DNA from 2 places in the Pseudoalteromonas sp. SW0106-04 genome. Region 2 is predicted to be linked to the other one. Evidence: predicted binding sites of a transcription regulator. Region 2 holds the regulator's gene; the other holds the start of a gene.
What was found. Region 2 encodes FliA, which starts transcription of late flagellar genes. Its sites were predicted from a motif close to CTAAAGNTNNNNNNNNNNNNGCCGATA; they were not measured.
Positions count from the first base shown of each region.

Region 1 (11,362 bases), on a different contig from region 2:
TGCAAACGCAACCGCACCAGAACCTGCTGGGAATGAAATACCTAGAGGGAAACGGGTGTGTGAGTCACCACCCGTACCTACTGTATCTGGAAGTAGCATACGGTTAAGCCAAGAGTGAATAACACCATCGCCTGGGCGCAGTGATACACCGCCACGGTTCATGATGAAATCAGGCAGCGTGTGGTGCGTTTTCACATCGATTGGTTTCGGGTAGGCTGAAGTGTGGCAGAAAGACTGCATGGTTAAATCAGCAGAGAAACCAAGGCAAGCTAAGTCTTTAAGCTCATCACGAGTCATTGGACCGGTGGTGTCTTGTGAACCCACGGTAGTCATCTTAGGCTCGCAGTATTGGCCTGGGCGAACACCTGGCATGTTACAAGCGCGACCAACCATCTTCTGCGCTAGCGTGAAGCCCTTACCTGAGTCGGTAATGATCTTTGGCTTACGGAAAATATCTTCCGGTTCCATACCCAAGGAGGCACGCGCTTTATCGGTAAGGCCACGACCCACAATCAGAGGGATACGACCGCCAGCACGCACTTCGTCAAGAATCACGTCAGATTTAAGTTCGAAAGTGCTGATCACCTCATCGGTGCCGTGACGCTTCACCACACCTTCATATGGGTAGATATCAATTTGATCGCCCATATTCATGTCATCAACATTTAACTCGATTGGTAGCGCGCCAGAATCTTCCATGGTGTTGAAGAAAATAGGGGCAATTTTACCGCCAAGACAAACACCGCCAACACGCTTATTCGGTACGTGTGGAATGTCTTCACCCATAAACCAAAGTACTGAGTTAGTCGCTGATTTACGTGAAGAACCAGTACCTACAACATCACCTACATAGGCAAGTGGTAAGCCTTTTGTTTTTAGCTCTTCTAGCTGTGAAATAGGACCTACTTCACCGTTTTTATCAGGGTTAATGCCATCACGCTCATTTTTCAGCATTGCCAAAGCATGCAATGGAATGTCAGGACGTGACCACGCATCAGGAGCTGGAGAAAGGTCATCGGTGTTAGTCTCACCGGTTACCTTGAACACGGTAACAGAGATTTTCTCTGGTACTGCTGGCTTTTTCTCAAACCACTCAGCATTTGCCCATGATTCGATAACTTGCTGCGCGTACTTATTACCTGCTTTGGCTTTTTCTTCCACGTCATAAAACGCGTCGAACATAAGTAAAGTGTGTGACAAGCCCTTTACAGCAATCGGTGCTAAAGCGTCGTCATCAAGAAGGTCTACCATTGGCGCAATATTGTAACCGCCAAGCATAGTGCCTAGTAGCTCTGCTGCTTTTTCTTTATCAATAAGTGGCGTTTGCGTTTCGCCTTTAGCAACTGCAGCAAGGAAACCTGCTTTTACGTAAGCCGCGTCATCCACACCAGGTGGTACACGGTTTACAAGTAAGTCTAAAATGAATTCTTCTTCACCGGCTGGTGGGTTTTTAATAAGTTCGATTAAGTCAGCTGTTTGCTGAGCATCTAGTGGTGCAGGCACAATACCTTGGGCTGCACGCTCTTCAACATGTTTACGATATTCTTGAAGCACAATTTTGCCCTCTTGGTGACGTGAAAACAGCGCGTATCGCCAAAGCGCTTACGTGCTATTTATAAAATTTTGACACAAATACAATTATAAAGGCTTTAAAGATAGAAGAAAATTGCTGCCATTGCCCAGTAAGGAAATAGTCACTATAAATTTGATGAATATCAATTAAGAGAAGATATAAAGTGGTGAATATTGAGTAATAATTATTTGCAACAAAAAAGCCCAGCATCGCGCTGGGCTTTCTCATCAGTTGATACTTAGTTGCGATTTACTTTTACGCGTTCAGTTACAGAGATATGTGCTTCAACGCGACGGTTTTGCGCATGTGCTTGTGCAGTGTTTGCATCGTTTAACAAGCGCTCTTCACCGAAGCCCACCGTATTGATGCGCGACTCGGCAATGCCGTCGTCGATAAGCTGGTTCGCTACGTGATCGGCACGCTTTTTAGAGAGCGTTTTGTTATAAGCGGCATCACCCACTGCAGAAGCGTGACCTTCCAACAGCACAGTGGTTTTTGGATACTCTTTCATAAAGTCAGCCACTTCTTGAATATCGTCAAAGTAACGCTGGTTTACGTCTGAGTTATCATGCGGGAAGCGCACTAACAAGCTCACTTTATCGCCTTTTTCCATGTAACGAGTACAACCGTTCTCATCCACCGCATCGGTCATAGGTGTATTTGCGCAATTATCTCGCGCGTCAATAACGCCATCTTTATCGCTGTCTTTCGGCTCTTCTTTAACTACTGGAGCAACAACAGGCTCTGGCGCCGGCTCTACTTTTTTCGGCTGCGGCTTATCACCAAAGTGATAGCTAAGACCTAGTTTAAGGCCGAAATCTGAGTGGTTTTGGTTCAAGCCTTCGTAGTAATTTGCTTCACCATATGCAGCCCAGTTATAAGTTAGGTGATGGCGAAAACCCACACCTAGATTTGCCGCATTGAAGTCGTTATAAACATCAAACTTCTTAGCACCCAACACACCATAGACGGTATCGTTAAAGTGGTATAGTACATCAGCACCATAACGCTCGCCGGTTTTATGATTGTCGGTATTTTCAATATCAAGCTCGAGTGCAGCAAACTCTAATCGTGCAGTCCAATATTCGTTAAAGCGATAACCCACTTCAACACCTGAGCCAAAAGATTCGCCAATTTCAGTGCCTACAGGCGCACCATCAATGCGATCCCAATCGGCCCAGAAATAATCCCCAAAAACACCAATATGGAGGCCTTCTTGCGGGTTTGTTTGTTCGTCAGCCATAACGCCTTGAGTTGCGAAAGCCAGTACAATAGCTGCAGAGAGTGATTTGATTTTCATTGTATCCATCCCATGTTAACGATTATCGAGCACGCGCTTAGCATTGTTGCGTCACACACCAGATTAAAAAAGCGACTAATACTGCTTGATAAATCTGGGCTCGTTCGATTGTTATTGACTTTATTAGCTGGCATTTCTTGCTCTTATCGTAGCCACAATAATCAATGTGCTCTACGTCGTGGTCCAAGCCAACAGTTCATTTCCACACCCAAAGTGTAGACCGCAGTGAAGCAAAAACAAAAGCTTAGCCCCACTTTGTACTTCAAATTTAAACACAAGTTTGCTGAATAGCTGCTGAGCATCATATTAAAGTACTATGAACTGAATGTAACCAAGGCATTAAAAAAGCACCGAATGGTGCTTTTTGTTTATTACTCGCTGTCATCGTTGGGGGTCGATGGTGAGTCTTTTAACAGCTGCTCCAGCTGCGAGAACATCGCTTTGCTGTAGTCAATAAACTCCTGCACTTTCTCTTGCTCTTTATCTTGATTGAGCCAAAGCATCAACCCCGATAGTTCATTTTGCAGCCCTAAGTCACCGGCCTGTTTGTATGCCTCTTTCAGCGATTCATTGAAAGGTTGCAGCTCTTTGGCAACCTCCTTACCTGGTGCCGAGCGCTCATACTCTCTTATTGCAGCACGAGTTTTAGTTTGTGTCAGATCCATAGAGAAGGCGACTAGCTCAGGGTTATCTAGCTGCAACTCACTGGCTTTATTGAATGCCTCATCATATTGGCCGCTAAAGAAATCTTCACTTACGCCTTGCAGTTGCGCCATGAAATCATTTACAGCTTGCTGCTCATCTTCATTTAATTCGCCATTAACCGATAACGTGAAGTTTAATTCCTGCTTCTCAAACTGTTCAGATGCATAGCCAGCCCCTTGCTTTTCGCCGGGGGCAAATAAACTGGCAGCCGCACCAGCTTGGAAGTTTTGCGCTAAACTAACGACCACTTCATCGCCTTCAGCGGTAGTAAAGCGATACTCGGCATTATTTTGTAGCTGCATATACTGGGCTTGGCTTACCGCTACACCATTACCAATACTTTGTTCGCCAAAAAGCGATTGCTCAAACTCATTGAGCCCTTCCTCGATACCTTTTTGTGACTGCTCAATGCCGGTTTTAATTTCGTCATTGAGTAGCCCAGCATCTTCAAGCTCACCGTAGGCATCATCAATACCGGTTTGCACGCCTTCGCGCGCTTGCGCCAGCATTTCTTGTAACTTGTCGTCATTGGCGCCATCAGCTTTGGCTTTTTTCACCGCACCTGTGACAAACTGCAGCACATTTTTCACAACCTCTTCGAAGTCAAATAACGGCTTGCTTTGCTGTTTTGGTTGTTCGAGCCCTAACGCTTGCGCCAATTTATCATTCAATACCTTGGCACCCACTTGGCCATAACCCGATGAGTAACTATCAAACCTCGGAGAGTTAATCGCGGGCTGTGCCGGCGCATCACCTTTATTTTTTAAACCAGAACGATTGCTTTGGTTAAAGATATGATTTAAATCGCTAATTTTCATGAGCTAAGGCCCTCCTCTGCAGTGGTTGCCAAGCCTTGGCAGCACACATTCATGAGTCAATTAATATACTACTACCGCTGTTATCGGCAGCACGCACAGAAACTGTAGAAATTTTGTGCACTTTATAATGACCGATACTGGACAAACCGTGGCAACTGCCTACAATAGCGGCGCACTTAATAACGAGAGGTTTGCATGCCAGTAATTGATATCGATACCAGCACCTATGACGCGCAGCTAACAGAAAAACAACAACGAATCACGACACAGTTTTCGCGCTTTGGTGTGCAACAGCTTGAAGTGTTTGCTTCGCCGCCGAAGCATTACCGTCAACGTGCTGAGTTTAGAGTATGGCATGATCAGGACGAGCTCTACCACATTATGTTTGACCCCGTGAGCAAAGAGAAGATCCGCGTTGATCACTTTGACCCGGGTGCGCCGCTAATCAATGACCTTATGAGCACACTTATCAACGAGCTCAAAGATGATGAGTTGATGCGCCGTAAACTGTTTCAAATCGATTACCTCACGACGCTAAGCGGTGAGGCATTGGTGAGCCTGCTTTACCACAAGCCACTCGACGAGCAATGGCTAGCTGGTGCCAAGGAATTACAAGCAAGATTACAAAAACGCTTTAATGTTGAACTCATTGGCCGTGCTCGCAAACAAAAAGAAGTGTTAGGGAATGACTATGTTATTGAGCGCTTGCAGGTAAATGGCCAGCAGTACGTTTATCAGCAAGTAGAAAACAGCTTTACCCAACCCAATGCCAAGGTGAACGAGCTAATGCTGGGCTGGGCTCAAGATGTGTGCGCCCCCTTGAATAATGATTTGCTCGAGCTTTATTGCGGTAATGGTAACTTCTCTGTCGCCTTAGCAGGGTCTTTCAATCGCGTATTGGCCACAGAAATTTCGAAGTCATCGGTTAAATCGGCACAATACAATATCGCTGCTAATAAGGTGACTAACCTCGATATTATTCGTATGAGTAGCGAGGAATTTACCCAAGCTATGCGTCAAGAACGCAGCTTTAGCCGCTTAAAAGACATCGACTTACAAGAGTATAACTGCCAGACCATCTTGGTTGATCCACCGCGTGCTGGTATGGATGAGTTAACCTGTAAGTTGGTGAGTGAGTATGACAATATTGTCTACATCTCCTGTAACCCAGACACCTTAGAGCGCGACTTAGATAGGCTAGCAAGTACTCATAAGGTAACGCGATTCGCGATTTTTGATCAGTTCCCTTACACCCATCATATTGAATCCGGTGTGTTCCTCACTCGCAAGTAACTGACATTGTTTGCAGAATAAAAAAAACCGCATCATTAAATGCGGTTTTTTTTATGTCTTTCTTAACTTATTTTTTCGCAAGAAAGTTAATTAGTGCAGCAATATCTTCAGGATCGGTAACACCTGACTCACGACCTAGTAGTAGGCGATATTTACCATTAACAATAAAGGTAGGAACACCGCGTAGGGCCCCCTTTTCTTTAAAGTATTCTTGATCGCGCTGCATCTTAGAGGCTTTAGTGCGAATAGCAAAACCTTTAAATAGCTTGTCAAACTTATCGCCATCTACGCCGTTGGCAACAAAAATATCTTTCACGTCAGCGACTTCGTTAAACTTAGCGCGCTTAGTGTGGATATGACTGAACATGGCTGCAATCAGCTTATCTTTTTGCGGCAGCACTTCAGCAGTCGCGAGTGCTTGTGACAGCATATCTTGATTCTCGGTGCTGCGGCCGCCCATGAAATTAACGTGGCTTTTCTTAAAATCAACATCTTTGCTGAGCTTTGGTTTTACATCCATAAGCAAGCCTTCGTACGCGTTACATGCGGGGCAATAGAAAGAGAAAAACTCTTTCACTTCCGGCTTACGGCTAGCTCTGTCCGAAACCACTTCATAGTGCGTGCCTTCTTCAAACTGTGCCGCAATTGCACTGATAGGCAGCGCTAATGCCATCATGGCTAAAGCAATGAACTTCTTCATCGAGTACTCCGATTATTTTTCTAATAAATAGTTTACGAGCTCGTTTAGCTCTTGTTGCGATGCCACTTTATGCACATGTACTTTGTACTTATCGTTAACGATGAGTGTTGGCACGCCTGTCAAAGCACCTAGTTTTGAGTAAGTTGTTTGGTCATCCACGGCTTCTTTCTCACCATTTACAACAGGTTCGCTCGCAGCAAGCATAGCGAAACGTTGGGCATCAATGCCTTGCTCTGCGAGCAACGCTTCCACAGACTCTTGCGTTTGTAATGGCTCGCGTTGACGGTGAATGCTATCGAAAATCGCCTGCGCTACTTCGGCTTCTTTACCTTCTTCTTTGGCAACGAGGTAAGCCCGAGTTAAGCGGTTTTGCGCATCTTTATCAATACGTAAGAAGTTTACATGGCTCTTAACTAAAGGCACGCCTTCAGGCAGTGACTCTTCAAGCGCCCCAACAATAGGCTCAAGCTTGAAGCAATGAGGGCAGTAGAAAGAGAAAAATTCGGTTACTTTATCAGCTTCAGACGCTTCAGCTTCAAGTACTTGATAGTGCTCGCCCGCTTTAAAGTCAGCTGCCCAAGCGGCAACAGGTAGGCAAAGTAGTAGTAGTGAATATTTTAAAGTTTTTATCATAGTCATCTCAATGTATACATTAAACATCAAAAGCAGGTGCTTAAGGTAAAAGTTTTAATGGTGGCTCATCTAACGCCGCCAACTGCTCTTTTAAAGCCAGAGTTTGCTGTTCCCAGTATTTGTCTTCAGCAAACCAAGAAAAGTTCCGTTCAAACGCCGGATCTGACCAACGTTTTGCTATCCAGCCCATATAATGCACCATGCGCATGGCTCGCAATGGCTCAATCAATCGCAACTGAGAATGGTCGAAGTCGGCAAATTCTTCATATGCCAGAACCAATGTATCAAGCTGCAGTAACTGATTTTGCCTGTCACCACTGAGCATCATCCATAAATCTTGAATCGCTGGGCCTTGTCGGCTGTCATCAAGGTCAACGAATGTCAGGGTGTTGTCCGCAGACCATAGAATGTTGCCAGCGTGGCAGTCACCATGCAAGCGAATACTCTGCGAACAATCATAAAGTTGTACCGTTTTATCAATAACCTGTTGCAGTACCGTATAAAATGGCAGCGACATGGCTGTGCTCACCAAGTTACTTTGCTGTAAATGAACCTTAGCTTGATGCAAATACTCGTCGCACCCAAGCGTTGGTCGCTGCTCAAAAGCAGACGCTTTAGCCGTTTGGTGCATCCGCCCGATTAAGCGCCCGAGTTGCTCCAACTGATCCAGATTGTCCATTTCAAACTGCCGGCCACCCACACTTGGGAACAAGGTAAAACGATAACCTTGATGCTTAAACAGGGTCTTGCCGTTGATTGTCAAAGGTGCCACCACTGGCACCTCAGCATCCATTAATTCTTGAGTGAAGCGGTGCTCTTCCAAAATTTGTGCATCGCTCCAACGCTCTGGGCGATAGAACTTTACAACATAGCGGCGCTTATCCTCTGCCAAAAATTGATACACCCGATTCTCATAGCTATTGAGTGCTAATAACCCGGACTCGGCGTACACCTCAACCGAGTCAAGGGCATCTAAAATGGTGTCAGGTGTCAAAGATGCAAAACTAAACTCGCTCACATTAGCGCCCTTTAAAGAAGTTGCTGGATTGCTTAAGCTGAGTGTCAGGGCTATCCACTGGGTAAAGCACAAACTCAAATTCGGTCATTGGCTTACGTAAGTCATAAGGGTCAATGATCACCGACAACGGTGCATTGTGGGAGCGCCCCGGCTGTACGGTGAACTCCTGCTCACCAATCACTTGATAATGCTCCAACCCCTGCACTTCGACTCTAAAGCGCTGTTCTTGCTGGGCTTTATTTAGAATCTTTAAGGTATAGGTATTCTCTACCAAGCCTTCCATATTGACCCGATACAGCTGATTCCGATCGCGGATAATGTCTAAGTCCATCGGCACGCGCATCATAATATTGGCCGCCAGCGCACCAATAAGAATAAATAGAATGACTGAATAGCCAATCAGCTTGCCACGAACGGGTTTGGTTTTCTCTGCCGACGCTTCAAGGTTGCGCTCGGTGGTGTAGGAGATAAGCCCGCGTGGATAATTCATTTTATCCATCACGCCATCGCAGGCATCAATACAGGCGCCACAGTTTATGCACTCATACTGCAGGCCGTTACGAATATCGATGCCGGTCGGGCACACTTGCACACACAAGTTACAGTCGATGCAATCGCCTAAACCCAGTTCCTTGGGATCTTGTTTACGCCCACGTGGACCACGTTTCTCACCGCGCTTAGCATCGTAACTGACTGTGAAGGTATCTTTATCAAACATGGCTGATTGAAAACGTGAGTAAGGACAAATATGCAAACACATGATTTCGCGCATCCACCCAGCATTACCGTAGGTGCATAGCGTAAAGACAGCAATACTTAATACCGCATAACCACCGGCTGAAAAGGTAAGAAAGTCAGGCAACAACTCACGAATAGGAGTGAAGTAGCCAACGAAGGTAATAGCGGTATAGAGAGAGAAAAGCAGCCAGCTACCATGCTTGGCTGTTTTACGCCAAAACTTATCAAAGTCCATGGGGCGCTGATCCAACTTTTTACGCTGGTTTGCAGTGCCCTCTATCTTCTCTTCGAACCAAATAAAAATAAACGTCCATACGGTTTGCGGGCAGGTATAACCACACCATACTCGGCCATAAAAGGTGGTCACCAAAAACAGCGTAAAGGCAGCAATCATAAAAATAAACGCGAGAATGGTGAGGTCTTGCGGTAAAAACGTCAGCCCAAAAATGGTGAAGTGCTGGTTCATTAAATCGAATAACACTGCTTGCTGGCCATTGTAATTAATCCAAGGAAGTAACATAAAGGCCAACATTCCTACCAGACCAATACGTTGACGTAACAATTGATGGAGGCCTGTTACAGCGCGAACGTAAATGCGGTTACGGGGATTAAATCGATCGCTTTGCGCCGCACTGGGCTTTTCGATCTTCACGTCAGTAGGGATATTTTTTACCTTGATCCGCTGCTCTTTATCCATTGTCTTTCCTCAACGCCACGTTTTTAGGAAGGGGACAGTTAGTTTAACTGCTTAGAGTGCAAGTATATCAATTTAGCGACAAAAATGATGCCTTTGCAGGCATATATGATGGCTTTTGCTTGCTTTTAAAACACAGAGTTTACTAAACTAGGGCTGCGCTCGCAGTTACCTAGATCAAGGTTTAGTTATGAAGAAGTTATTGGTTATTATTTTTTTGGTGTTGGCTTTTTTCACCATAGACCACCCGATAGTAAAAGGCCCCCGGGACAAGCTGTTTAATCAGACCATGTCCGATTTGAGCGCGGCCAGTAAAGTGAACAAAGAAGTCAAAGCCAAACGAGCCCTAGAGCAAATTCGCCAACAAGTACGCTTGACAGACAAACAGGATCAACACCTAGCCTCTGCTTTGAATACCGTCAATGGCATGTACGCATGGGAGCGTAAATACTGTTTAAATCGCGAGCTTAATGAATATCTGTTTGGTGATGCTTTGCGCCAAAGCTGCTCGGTCATCGCCAGCACCCACTAAGTTATGGATTTCTCGTCACTGACCAAAAAGCAAAGCCAGTCGTTTGTGCAGCAAAAAAAATTGCTACAGCGACTGTCTAAAGGTCAAGAGGTGCGCTGCGAGCACTGCCATGGAAAAGTCATCCTAGCTCTGGGTGAGCCGGGCTATGCGAGCGCACGGTGCGAAAAGGGCTGTACCGACGTGCTATTACAGCTATCCTAGCCGTCCCATTCTTGCTCATCATCAAACAAGCCACTTTGCACTGCGACAAGCTCAATCAGCTCAGCAAAGCCGAGGCTAAAGTCGGCCATCATATCGAACAAGACTTCGGCAAACTGTTGCTCGCTCTGCCCACTTTGTGCCGCTTGTGCGCAAAATGCTTGTTGCTCACTGAACAAACTCAGTACGGTCACCGCTTGTAGCAACATCTCGCGACTATCGTCATCCACCGCCTGCGCCGTTAGCAACGGCTCAATATAATAGCTAACACCAATCGCAAACCCTTGGCTCCACAGAAGTATAGGTGCATCATTGGCAAAGTTATGCTGCCAAGGCTGACGCAATTGCACAACCTTACGCAGGTTGAACCCCTCACTATAAACTTGATCGCTCACCTGTTGCTGCGCATTCATTAACGCAAATAATACGCTCTCATCGCTCTTCGCTGCTTGCTCGCCCAACACATCGACCAACCATTGCTCTGGCTCGATAGGCTGAGGGGCGCACACAAGGGCAAACAAGTAGCCTTGCAGCTGCACAAAGTCCATTGCATGGTCATGTTCATCCAAGTATTTTTGCAGTTGTTGCTGCACACTGTCGGTCATTAGAAGTTGATCCTATAACGCCCATCACTGGTTTGGTTGCCAAGGAACTGTACAGCATCATGCACATCCTTAGGTAGACTCGCATCCGGCTTTACAAAACCACTTGCTGTAAGTTGACTACGCTCGTTAAGGCCCGCATCAACTTGCAGCCCAAGGCGATTCTCTTTATCAACTTTCACGCTAATACCGCCGTTTTTACAGGCTAACTGTCCTTCTAATTCACCAATACTGAACCAGCCATTACGCCCTTTCACGGTGATATCTGGTGAGCTAATTTCGCCAGCGAGAACTTGGCAGTGCGGCTGACCCAATTGATAGTGGGCAATATCAACAAAAATCCGCCCCCGCGCTTGGGTGGGAATAGGCAGTTGTACTTGTGCCAATGCCTGCTCCATACGAACACGGGCATTAGCGTCAGTAACCGTTAAGTCCTTCTCAAACAGCCCATAATTAATCACCCCACCCGCAGAGAGCTCTTCAGGGTTACGTTTATTCCCTAAGGTGACATCCACTTGCGCTTTACCTGTTAGTAAAGCCCAGGCATTCACTTGCCAC
Region 1 is NZ_BCAI01000002.1:359,531-370,892, forward strand. Features, by position in the region: gene acnB (bifunctional aconitate hydratase 2/2-methylisocitrate dehydratase) at 1-1,554, opposite strand, end outside; gene W04_RS04335 (OmpA family protein) at 1,812-2,873, opposite strand; gene W04_RS04340 (DUF5610 domain-containing protein) at 3,245-4,396, opposite strand; gene trmA (tRNA (uridine(54)-C5)-methyltransferase TrmA) at 4,592-5,689, shown strand; gene W04_RS04350 (thiol:disulfide interchange protein DsbA/DsbL) at 5,757-6,389, opposite strand; gene W04_RS04355 (thiol:disulfide interchange protein DsbA/DsbL) at 6,402-7,022, opposite strand; gene W04_RS04360 (serine/threonine protein kinase) at 7,063-8,040, opposite strand; gene ccoG (cytochrome c oxidase accessory protein CcoG) at 8,042-9,475, opposite strand; gene W04_RS04370 (hypothetical protein) at 9,663-10,004, shown strand; gene W04_RS04380 (UPF0149 family protein) at 10,202-10,807, opposite strand; gene W04_RS04385 (type II secretion system protein N) at 10,807-11,362, opposite strand, start outside.
Region 1: the regulator FliA is predicted to act here: its motif matches at 4,478-4,504, upstream of W04_RS04340 (DUF5610 domain-containing protein).

Region 2 (11,362 bases):
TGAAGCGGACTTTTACGGTTCGATGGACGGTGCCAGTAAGTTCGTAAAAGGCGATGCCATTGCGGGTATCGTTATCTTAGTGATCAATATCGTTGGCGGATTGTTCGTCGGTATGATCCAACATGACTTGAGTTTTTCTCAGGCCATGGAAGTGTATACCTTACTCACCATTGGTGATGGCCTCGTGGCACAGCTGCCATCGCTGTTGCTATCAATCGGTACTGCTATCGTCGTAACTCGCCAAAATGAATCACACAATATGGGCGAGCAAGTTAAAACCCAGCTTGGTAATGACAAAGCACTGTGGATAGCATCCGGTATTCTCATCACCATGGGGTTGGTACCGGGTATGCCACATGTGGCGTTTTTAGGCTTGGGTGGCTTACTTGGTTTTATTGCTTATTATTCGCAAAAGCAGGCAAAGCTTGCTGCTGAGCAGGAGCAACAAGAAGCTGAGCAGGGCCCTGGCAGCAATGTTGCCACCCACGACGAACCAAAAGAATTGGGCTGGGACGATGTGCAGCAAGTCGATGTCATCGGCTTGGAGGTAGGCTACCGTTTGATCCCGCTGGTGGATCAGGCCCAAGGTGGGGAATTGTTAAGCCGCATTAAAGGGGTCCGTAAGAAGCTCTCACAGGAACTGGGCTTTTTAGTGCCGCCCGTTCATATTCGCGATAATTTAGAGTTAGACCCTAATGCCTATCGTATTACCCTAATGGGCGTGTCCAGTGGTGATGGTGAACTCAGTCATGGTGATGAACTGGCCATCAACCCGGGTCAAGTCTTTGGCCCAATCAATGGTGTGGCGACCAAAGATCCGGCTTTTGGTCTGGATGCGGTGTGGATCAAGCCAGAGCAAAAAGATGAAGCACAGTCTTTAGGTTACACCGTCGTTGATGCTGCTACGGTAGTAGCGACCCACATTAGCCAGTTACTCACTAATAACGCCTCACTGCTATTGGGTCACGAAGAAGTTCAGAGTCTGCTTGATATGCTAGCGAAAAGCCATCCGCGTCTAGTAGAAGGTCTAGTACCAGATGTGTTACCGCTGACGACCATAGTGAAAGTGCTACAAAATCTCCTCAATGAAGGCGTTGCTATTCGCGATATGCGCAGCATAGTACAAACACTCGTAGAGTATGGTCCGCGCAGCCAAGACCCTGATGTATTAACCGCAGCGGTACGTATTTCATTGCGTCGTTTGATTGTGCAAGATGCGGTTGGCGCTACGCCAGAAATTCCTGTCATAACATTGGCGCCTGAGTTGGAACAGATGTTGCATCAGTCGCTTCAGAACGCAGGAGATGAGGGTGCTGGCATTGAGCCAGGCTTGGCAGAGCGGCTACAGGCCTCTTTAAGCGAAGCCCACCAGAACCAAGAAATGTCGGGTGAACCTTCCATCTTATTGACCTCCGGGATGCTTCGTACAGTGTTATCACGTTTTGTGAAGCACACCATCCCAGGGCTTAAGGTGATGTCTTACCAAGAAGTGCCCGATGAGCGTCAAATTAAGATTGTTAGCTCCGTTGGACAGCAATAGATCGGAAAGCCGGTTGTGAGAGGGTAATATTATGAAAATCAAACGCTTTTTTGCTAAAGATATGCGTACAGCACTGAAAGAAGTAAAAGATGAGCTGGGTGTTGACGCGGTGATCATGTCGAACAAAAAGCTTGCAGATGGCGTTGAAATCGTTGCTGCTATTGACCATGAACGCCCAGCAGCCGCACCGAAAAGCGCTCCCCAGCAGCAAATGCAGCCGCGCGCCACTGAGCAGCGTATGGTACGCCCACAAACACGTACGCAACGTCCCGAGCCGCAAAGTCACAATGGTGTGGCTGATTCATTACAGGCGTTGTTAGAGCGTCAGAGCCCGAAACCAAAGAATGCTGCTCTCGCCGACATGTTTTCGCAATCAGGTATTGATATGAGCGCGCCTGAAGAGCCCGTTGAACAGCCTCGCCATCGCGCCGCGCCGGCCAATCACTATGCTCCGCAGCCAACGCTAGCAGAGCCAACTCAAGCCCGCGCTGCAGCGCAGTCCATGGGTGATGATTTAGACGGTGACGGTTTTGACGAGCTACATCGCCAGCCCAATGATTCTGTACAGCAAGAGGCCATGGACAGCGAAGAGATCAGTGCCATGCGCGATGAGATGAATGCCATTCGTCAGCTTCTTGAACATCAAGTATCCGGCTTATTACATCAGGACCGAGCGCGCCGCGATCCAACTCGTGCCTGCTTTATCGAGCGCTTGCAGGGCATGGGCATCGACACTGAAGTGGCTGAGCAGTTGGTGCGTTATGTACCAGACGATGTATCGCGCAAGCAGGCATGGAGTGCAGCCCTGGATATGGTGCAAAAGCAGCTACACACCACCAATAATGAGATTTTACGTCATGGCGGCGTCTATGCGTTAGTCGGCCCTACGGGCGTAGGCAAAACCACGACGGTTGCAAAACTGGCCGCATTAGGGGCGCAAAAATACGGCGCTGACAAGGTTGCGCTGATCACCACGGATACATACCGTATCGGTGCTTACGAGCAGCTAGCAACTTATGGACGCATCATTGGTTGCCCTGTGAAGCAAGTAAAAGATGCCAATGAATTGGCCGATGTGCTTTATCAATTACGCAATAAACGTCTAGTATTAATTGACACAGCGGGAATGAGCCAGCGCGATTTACGTTTAAGTGAGCAATTAAACACGCTCATGCGCAGTACGCGAGTCGATATTCGTAGTTATTTAGTGCTCAGTGCCACAGCACAACATGAAGTGCTTCAAGAGACCGTAAGGCACTTCCAAAAAGTTGACTTAAGTGGTTGTATTTTCACCAAACTTGATGAAAGTCTAAGTTTAGGCGAGATTATTAGTGTAGCGATTCAAAATCGCTTACCAATAGGGTATCTTACTAACGGTCAACGCGTTCCAGAAGATATTCGCGTTGCTAACTCAGAAAAAATGGTTAGAAAAGCTGAACAATTGTTTATCAAACGCCAAAAAACACAAAAATCAGCGGCACCAGCAGGGCGCCAAACAGTGGCGTCTCAGGCAGTAGGAATGTATGATTAACACAGTGCACGATCAAGCAAGTGGCCTTCGAAAAATGAATCAAAACAATAGCCAAGGCGTAAAAGTAATCGCCGTGACCGGTGGCAAAGGGGGCGTCGGTAAAACCAATGTCTCTTTGAATTTAGCTATTGCCATGGGTCAGCAAGGCAAACGTGTCTTAGTGTTAGATGCTGACCTAGGACTGGCAAACTGTGACGTTATGCTTGGTCTGCGTGTTGAAAAAAACCTTTCTCATGTTCTAAGTGGTGAGTGCGAACTGCGTGATATACTGGTAACTGGGCCTGCAGGCATTCGTATTGCTCCGGCAACATCGGGGTCACAGAGCATGGTTGAACTGAGTGCTGCAGAGCATGCAGGTTTAATCCGTGCGTTTAGCGAGCTCGATAACGACTTTGATGTCCTCATTGTCGACACCGCCGCCGGTATCTCCGATATGGTACTGAGCTTCTCGCGTGCTGCGCAAGATGTTGTGGTGGTGGTCTGTGATGAGCCAACCTCAATTACCGATGCCTATGCGTTGATCAAGGTGCTTAGTCGTGAACATGGCGTATACAAATTCAAAGTCGTTGCCAATATGGTACGCAGCCAGCGTGAAGGGCAAGACTTATTTGCCAAACTCTCCAAAGTAACCGACCGATTTTTAGATGTGGCGCTCGAATTAGTGGCCACCGTGCCCTATGATGAAAACATGCGAAAATCAACGCGTCGCCAGAAAGCCGTTGTGGAGTTATTCCCTAACTCACCCGCTTCGGTATCGTTGAAAAGTCTCGCTGGCAAGGCATTAAAGTGGCCAACCCCGAATCAACCATCGGGGCATTTGGAGTTCTTCATTGAAAAGCTGGTCAATAATTAACTGTTGTTCGGATTTATGAATAAAGTGGCTGGATATCAAGATCAATTACAATTAAACACTCTGGTCGAGCGCCATGCCGCGCTGGTCAAGCGTGTTGCATGTCATTTGCTGGCTCGACTGCCGGCGAGTGTGCAGCTCGATGATCTCATTCAGTCCGGCATGATTGGCCTCATTGAGGCATCAAAAACCTTTGACGCCAGTAAAGGCGCCAGTTTCGAGACGTTTGCTGGTATTCGTATTCGTGGTGCGATGCTTGATGAAGTACGACGAGGAGATTGGGCTCCACGATCGGTACATCGCAATAGCCGCGCTGTAGCTACCGCTGTACATGAATTAGAAACCTCCCTAGGTCGGGAACCAAAGGATGTTGAAGTAGCTGAAAAACTTGATATTTCGCTCGATGAATACCATCATATTTTAAACGATGTTAATTGCTCTAAAGTGCTCGGTATCGAAGACTTAGGTGTCGATGAAGATGTACTCACCCCGAGCTGTGAACAATCTCAAACGGGGCGGCCCTACATCAGCGTTCACAATGAACGCTTTAACCAAGCATTAGTAGCGGCAATTAATTCTCTCCCCGAGCGTGATGCATTGGTATTATCGTTGTATTATAACGATGAAATGAATTTAAAAGAAATTGGGCAAATACTGGACGTAAGTGAGTCCCGTGTGAGTCAGATACATGGTCAGGCAATGATTAAGCTCAAAGCGAAAGTCAATGACTGGGTCAATTAGTAGTAAGAATAAAGGTTCATACCTCACTGGAGGATACTTTGGATAAAAACATGAAAATTCTCGTGGTCGATGACTTTTCCACTATGAGAAGAATCATTAAAAACCTATTGCGTGATTTAGGCTTTACCAACGTGCAAGAAGCGGACGATGGTAGTACCGCGCTGCCCATGTTGCAAAACCAAGAGTTTGACTTTGTGGTTACCGATTGGAACATGCCAGGTATGCAGGGTATCGATTTGCTCCGTGCAATTCGCGCCGACGACAGCTTAAAGCACATTCCAGTACTGATGGTAACTGCAGAGGCGAAGAAAGAACAAATCATTGCCGCTGCCCAAGCTGGCGTGAACGGTTACATTGTTAAGCCCTTTACCGCAGCTACATTAAAAACCAAGCTGGATAAAGTATTTGAGCGCTTAGGTTAACCGAGAAGGAGAGGTTTATGTCAGCTCCCGCTGCACCTCACATTACCCTAGAGCAAGCCAAACAGCTTGTATCGTTTCTTGAGCAAGGTGAGCAGGAGAAAGCCGATCAGCTGATCCTCGATGCTGCTTCCAAGGAACAGTCCGAACTGTTTGCTGAGGTTGGCAAGTTGACGCGGCAGCTTCACGAGTCGTTGAAGAATTTCCAACTCGATACGCGCTTGAACGACCTCACGCAAGAAGCCATTCCCGATGCTAAGCAGCGTCTTAATTATGTGATGGAAATGACCGAGCAGGCGGCAAACAAAACCATGGATGCCGTGGAAGCCAGTTTGCCCATCGCTGAGCAGCTATCCACTGAACTACATCAAATTAAACCCATTTGGGATAAATTGATGCGTCGTGATCTCGAATTAGGTGAGTTCAAGCAGTTGTGTCATCAGCTCGATAGCTTTATGAACCGCTCTCAAGGCAGCACAGTGGAGCTGCACGATCTACTTAACAATGTGCTGATGGCGCAAGATTACCAAGATTTAACAGGGCAAGTAATTCGCCGCGTAATCGAGCTGGTGCGCGAGGTAGAAGACAGCCTTATTAATTTATTAACTGTGTTTGCGGGCAACGAAGGTGAAGAACCGGTGGTTGAACAACAAAAAGCAAAACCAGCTGTGAACGCAGAAGGTCCAGAAGGGCCAATTATAGACACAGAATCACGTGATGACGTGGTCTCAGGCCAAGATGAAGTAGACGACTTGTTGTCTAGTTTAGGCTTCTAAAGAGGAGAGCGGCTGCATGAGCTTTGAAGTAGATGAAGATATTTTACAGGACTTTTTAGTCGAAGCAGGTGAGATATTGGAGCAGCTCTCTGAGCAGTTAGTAGAGCTTGAAAATAACCCTGATGATAAAGACTTGCTCAACGCTATCTTCCGGGGCTTCCACACTGTTAAAGGGGGAGCTGGGTTTCTCGGCATGAATGAGTTGGTGGATGCCTGCCATGGTGCTGAGAATGTGTTTGATATTCTGCGCCAAGGTAAGCGCCAGGTTACTTCTGAACTGATGGACGTGATCCTGCAAGCGCTCGATACAATTAACGACATGTTTGCGCTTATTCAAGCACGAGAGCAGCCGCAACCTGCAGACCCTGAGTTACTTGCTGTATTGCATAAACTGAGCGAACCTGAATCCGAAGATGAGGCACCTATTGCAGTGCCTGAACCTGCCGCAACTCCCAGTGAACCTGTTGTTGAACCCGAACCCGTGCCTGAAAATGACGCATCAGGGGCCGATGATTTTGGCGATGATATTTTGTTCGATGCGCCAAGTGCTGGCAGTGACGAAGGCGAAGCGATTGATGAAATCACCGAAGATGAATTCGAAAGCTTGCTTGATGAATTGCACGGCCAAGGCAAAGGCCCGTCTGTGGGTGAAGGGTCAGCGGATGCTGGAGCATCCGGTAATGATGAAGATATTACCGATGATGAGTTTGACTCGCTACTAGACGAATTACATGGCGCAGGCAGCTTTGGTGCCATTAGCGATAATGGTTCCGCGCCGAGCGCCGACGAGCAGGGAGCTGCGCAGCAGAGTGCACCGACCGCTTCGGGCGAATCAGAGTCGGCCAGTGGTGATGATGAAGACATTACCGAAGATGAATTTGATGCGCTACTTGATGAGCTGCATGGTAAAGGCAATGCGCCTAAAGCAAGCTCGGCAGACGCTTCGCCAGCGCCCGTTGAAAAGCCTGCGGCGCCAGTAAGCCAAAGTAAAGCTAAAGATACACCGCCGGCAACGCCAGCGCCTAGTCAAGCACCGGCGGCCGCAAAACCAGCGCCAAGCACGGCTAAGGGGAGCACCCCGCCTAGCAGTGGGGATGCCAAAAAACCGGCACCTAAAGCCGCACCACCGCCACAAGCAGAAACGACAGTGCGTGTCGATACCAAACGACTAGATCAGATCATGAATATGGTGGGTGAGCTGGTATTGGTGCGTAATCGTCTTATTACCTTAGCGAATAATAACAACAGTGAAGCTATGGGTAAGGCTATCTCTAATCTTGACGTGGTCACCGCCGACTTACAAGGTGCGGTGATGGCAACTCGGATGCAGCCAATTAAGAAAGTATTTGGCCGCTTCCCACGTGTGGTACGTGACCTTGCCCGCAGCTTACAAAAAGATATTTCCTTGGTCCTTGAAGGGGAAGAGACTGATTTAGATAAAAACCTTGTCGAAGCCCTCGCTGACCCACTTGTGCACTTAGTACGTAACTCAGTGGACCATGGTATTGAGATGCCTGATGTTCGAGAAGCAGCAGGTAAACCTCGCACCGGTACGGTGCGCTTATCGGCTTCTCAAGAGGGCGACCACATTCTCCTGAGCATCCACGATGATGGCGCTGGGATGGATGCCGAAAAACTGAAGAAAATCGCTATTAGCAAAGGGGTTATTGATCACGACCAAGCCGCTCGGTTGAGTGACACGGAAGCCTATAACCTTATTTTTGCACCTGGATTCTCCACCAAAGAGGAAATTTCTGATATTTCTGGGCGTGGTGTGGGTATGGATGTGGTGAAAACCAAGATCAGCCAGCTTAACGGCACCATTAATATCGACTCACAGCTCGGTGTTGGTACCCGTCTAGATATCAAAGTACCGTTGACGCTTGCTATTTTGCCAACGCTGATGGTGATTGTTGGTGAACAAACCTTTGCTCTGCCATTGGCGGCTGTTAGTGAGATTTTCCACCTTGATTTGACCAAAACCAACATTGTTGATGGTCAGCTCACCATTATTGTGCGTGAAAAAGCTGTACCACTATTTTATTTAGAGCATTGGTTAGTCAAAGGTGCGGACCGCACTCAACGTAAAGCCGAAGGCCATGTCGTCATCGTTCAAATTGGTACTAAAAAGGTCGGCTTTGTGGTGGATTCGCTGATTGGTCAAGAGGAAGTAGTCATAAAGCCTCTGGATGCGCTGCTGCAAGGCACACCAGGTATGGCCGGGGCGACAATTACCTCAGACGGTGGCATAGCCTTAATTCTAGACGTGCCAAGCATGCTAAAACATTACGCTGGGCGCTCCAGCGTTAACTAAAATCGAGTATTAAATGGCTGTCAAAGTTCTAATAGTTGACGACTCAAGCTTTTTTCGTCGCCGGGTTACTGAAATTCTTGAAGGTGATGCCAATATCGAAGTCATTGACGCAGCTGTCAATGGCGCTGATGCGGTGGAAAAAGCAGTTAAGTTACGCCCAGATGTGATCACCATGGATGTGGAAATGCCAGTGTTAGATGGTATTTCTGCAGTGAAACAAATCATGGCGAAATCGCCAACACCTATTCTTATGTTTTCCTCACTGACGCGTGAAGGAGCCAGCGCCACACTGGATGCACTTGATGCTGGGGCATTGGATTTCTTACCGAAAAAGTTTGAAGATATCGCGCGCAACAACCAAGATGCGATTGAGATACTTAGACAAAAAGTGCGCGAGCTAGGACGCCGTCGCCTTTCGCGTTTTAATCGCCCAACGACATCGACAACGGCATCATCACCAGCGCGCCCCAGTGTCACGACACGCAGTTCAGCGCAACTTGATAGAAGCTTTAACCAAGGAGCGTCGACTCGGCCTCAAAGCGCCAGCCAATTCAAGCCCAGCGGCAAAAAGTACAAGCTAGTGGCTATCGGCACCTCTACCGGGGGGCCTGTGGCGCTGCAAACAATTCTGACCAAGCTGCCAGCCAATTTTCCTCATCCTATTTTGCTTATTCAGCATATGCCGGCGGCATTCACTCCTGCATTTGCGCAGCGTTTGAATAACCTTTGCAAAATCAAGGTGAAAGAAGCGCAACAGGGAGACCGTTTACAACCTGGAACAGCGTACCTTGCACCCGGTGGTCAGCAAATGATGTTTGATGGCCGCGCTCAACAGCAAACCCTGAAGGTATTTCAAGACGACAACCCAAGAATTACTTATAAACCTAGTGTTGATGTTACTTTTGCCAGTAGCGCAAAAGCATTCGGCGGTGATGTATTAGCCATTGTGCTGACCGGCATGGGTGCTGATGGTCGCGAAGGTGCGCGGATGCTTAAACAATCAGGCTCACGGGTTTGGGCACAAGACGAGCAGTCTTGTGTCGTGTATGGCATGCCGCAAGCGATAGCCAGCGCCGGTTTGCATGATCACCAAGTGGCTCTTGACGATGTTGCCGCGCATTTACTCAAGGAAGTCGGCTGTGGATAAACTTTCCATAATTGGCCTTGCTGTTGCCATTATCGCCATTACCTTAGGCTATAGCCTCGAGGGCGGTATGGTTTCAGGGCTGATTGATGGACCGGCATTGATCATTGTCCTTGGTGGCACTTTAGGTGCCGTGATGTTGCAATCGCAACTAGCGACCTTCAAAAAGGCCTTGGGAGTCTTTAAGTGGGTATTTGTTCCCCCTTTTTATGATACTCAAGCTGGGATTGAGCAAATTAAATCGTGGGCCAGTACCGCACGTCAAAAAGGATACCTGGCTCTTGAGGAACAAGCACTCGTAAGTGAAGATCCTTATGCCGCTAAAGGCTTAAGCTTGCTGATTGATGGCTCTCATGAGCAGCGCTTGCGTGACACCCTAGAAATCGAGCTTATGTTAGAGCGCGAGCGGTTGCTAGATGCAGCTCGGGTTTACGAGGCCATGGGAGGATATGCGCCGACCATTGGTATTTTAGGGGCTGTGCTCGGGCTCATTCAGGCGATGGCATACATTAGCGAACCCGATAAATTGGGTGCAGGGGTCGCCACCGCGTTTTTGGCCACGATTTATGGTGTGGGCTTTGCCAACTTGTTATTCCTGCCCGTTGCCAACAAGCTAAAGCAAGTGATTGAAGAAAAAATGCTCTATCATGAGCTCATCGCTGAGGGCATCATGGCAATGCAGCAGGGAGAGACACCCGCAAATATAGAGTTGAAACTCGAGGCTTACTGCGCTGAGCGCCATGTTAGTGCAGGGTACTAATATGATGCGTATTCGTCACCGCCGAGGTCATGTAAAGGAGTCGCAACACACCCACCGTTGGCTCGTTTCTTACGCTGACTATATGACCATTATGTTCGCCTTGTTTGTGGTCATGTACGCGATTGCTATTAATAAAAAAGATGAGGAGTTTGCTATTTTCTCGCAGACTTTGGAGCAATTTTTTGACCGTGCTACCCAAGTGACTCAACCCATATTAACTGAGCAGCAGCAATCCACAGGGGACGGTGTGTTGCAACAACCACTGCCTGTTAATGAGAATGTGTTAGAAGGTGAAAGTATTGTCAAAGAGCCTATTCGTGGCTCAAAGTTGATTCCAGAGCAAGCAGACGTGAGTCTGATCGAGCAAAAAGAGCTCGGAGAGCCTTTAGAAACTTTGTTAGATAAGTTAACTGGCACTTTGCTTAACGAAATTCGCCAAGGTGATGCACAGCTCCAACTGAATGAGAACTGGCTTACTATTGAGATGAGTTCGGGGCTGCTTTTTCCAAGCGCCAGCGCCACGGTGACGAATCGTGCCGAACAAGTGGTGGCTCGTATTGCTGAGATTATTTCGCCAATGCGCAATTACTTGCGTGTGCGTGGCTATACCGATGACCGCAGTATCAATAACGAAATGTTCCGCTCCAATTGGCAGTTATCAGCGGCCCGTGCAGCGGCCGTAGTCAAAGAGTTGCAAACCCTGGGCATAAACCCTGCGCGAATGGCGTTGGAAGGGTATGGACAGTACACCCCTTTTGCTGACAATGATACTGCCCAAGGGCGGGCGCAAAATCGTAAAGTGGTCATCGCAATTTCAAAGTTTGCCTTGCCACTGCAAGAGGCTTCGCAACAAGACGGTGCCGTTGAATCAGTTGAGCCCGCAGTGGAGCAAGAGCTGCCAAGCACTGACAATACAATAAAAATAATACAACTACCCCATGGCGGTATTCGTATTACGACGCGCAATGAGGAACAGCAATAATGAAGGTATGGACGGTCGCGAACCAAAAAGGCGGGGTGGGTAAAACCACCACAACGGTGTCTTTAGGTGGTCTATTGGCTGAACAAGGAAAGCGTGTCTTATTAATTGATACTGACCCTCACGCGTCGCTTACCTACTATTTTGGTATAGATTCAGAGGCCATCGAAGTGAGTGCTTACGATGTTTTCACTCGCGGTAAAAATATGGCGAGCGAGGAAATACTGCAATCGCTGTGTCCATCCGGTGTCGAAAATATTGATATTCTGCCTGCTACCATGGCCATTGCCACGCTTGATAGAAGCATG
Region 2 is NZ_BCAI01000011.1:56,137-67,498, forward strand. Features, by position in the region: gene flhA (flagellar biosynthesis protein FlhA) at 1-1,540, shown strand, start outside; gene flhF (flagellar biosynthesis protein FlhF) at 1,572-3,071, shown strand; gene W04_RS13115 (MinD/ParA family protein) at 3,064-3,924, shown strand; gene W04_RS13120 (RNA polymerase sigma factor FliA) at 3,940-4,662, shown strand; gene cheY (chemotaxis response regulator CheY) at 4,701-5,084, shown strand; gene W04_RS13130 (protein phosphatase CheZ) at 5,102-5,857, shown strand; gene W04_RS13135 (chemotaxis protein CheA) at 5,874-8,171, shown strand; gene W04_RS13140 (chemotaxis response regulator protein-glutamate methylesterase) at 8,185-9,318, shown strand; gene W04_RS13145 (flagellar motor protein) at 9,311-10,075, shown strand; gene W04_RS13150 (OmpA family protein) at 10,077-11,057, shown strand; gene W04_RS13155 (ParA family protein) at 11,057-11,362, shown strand, end outside.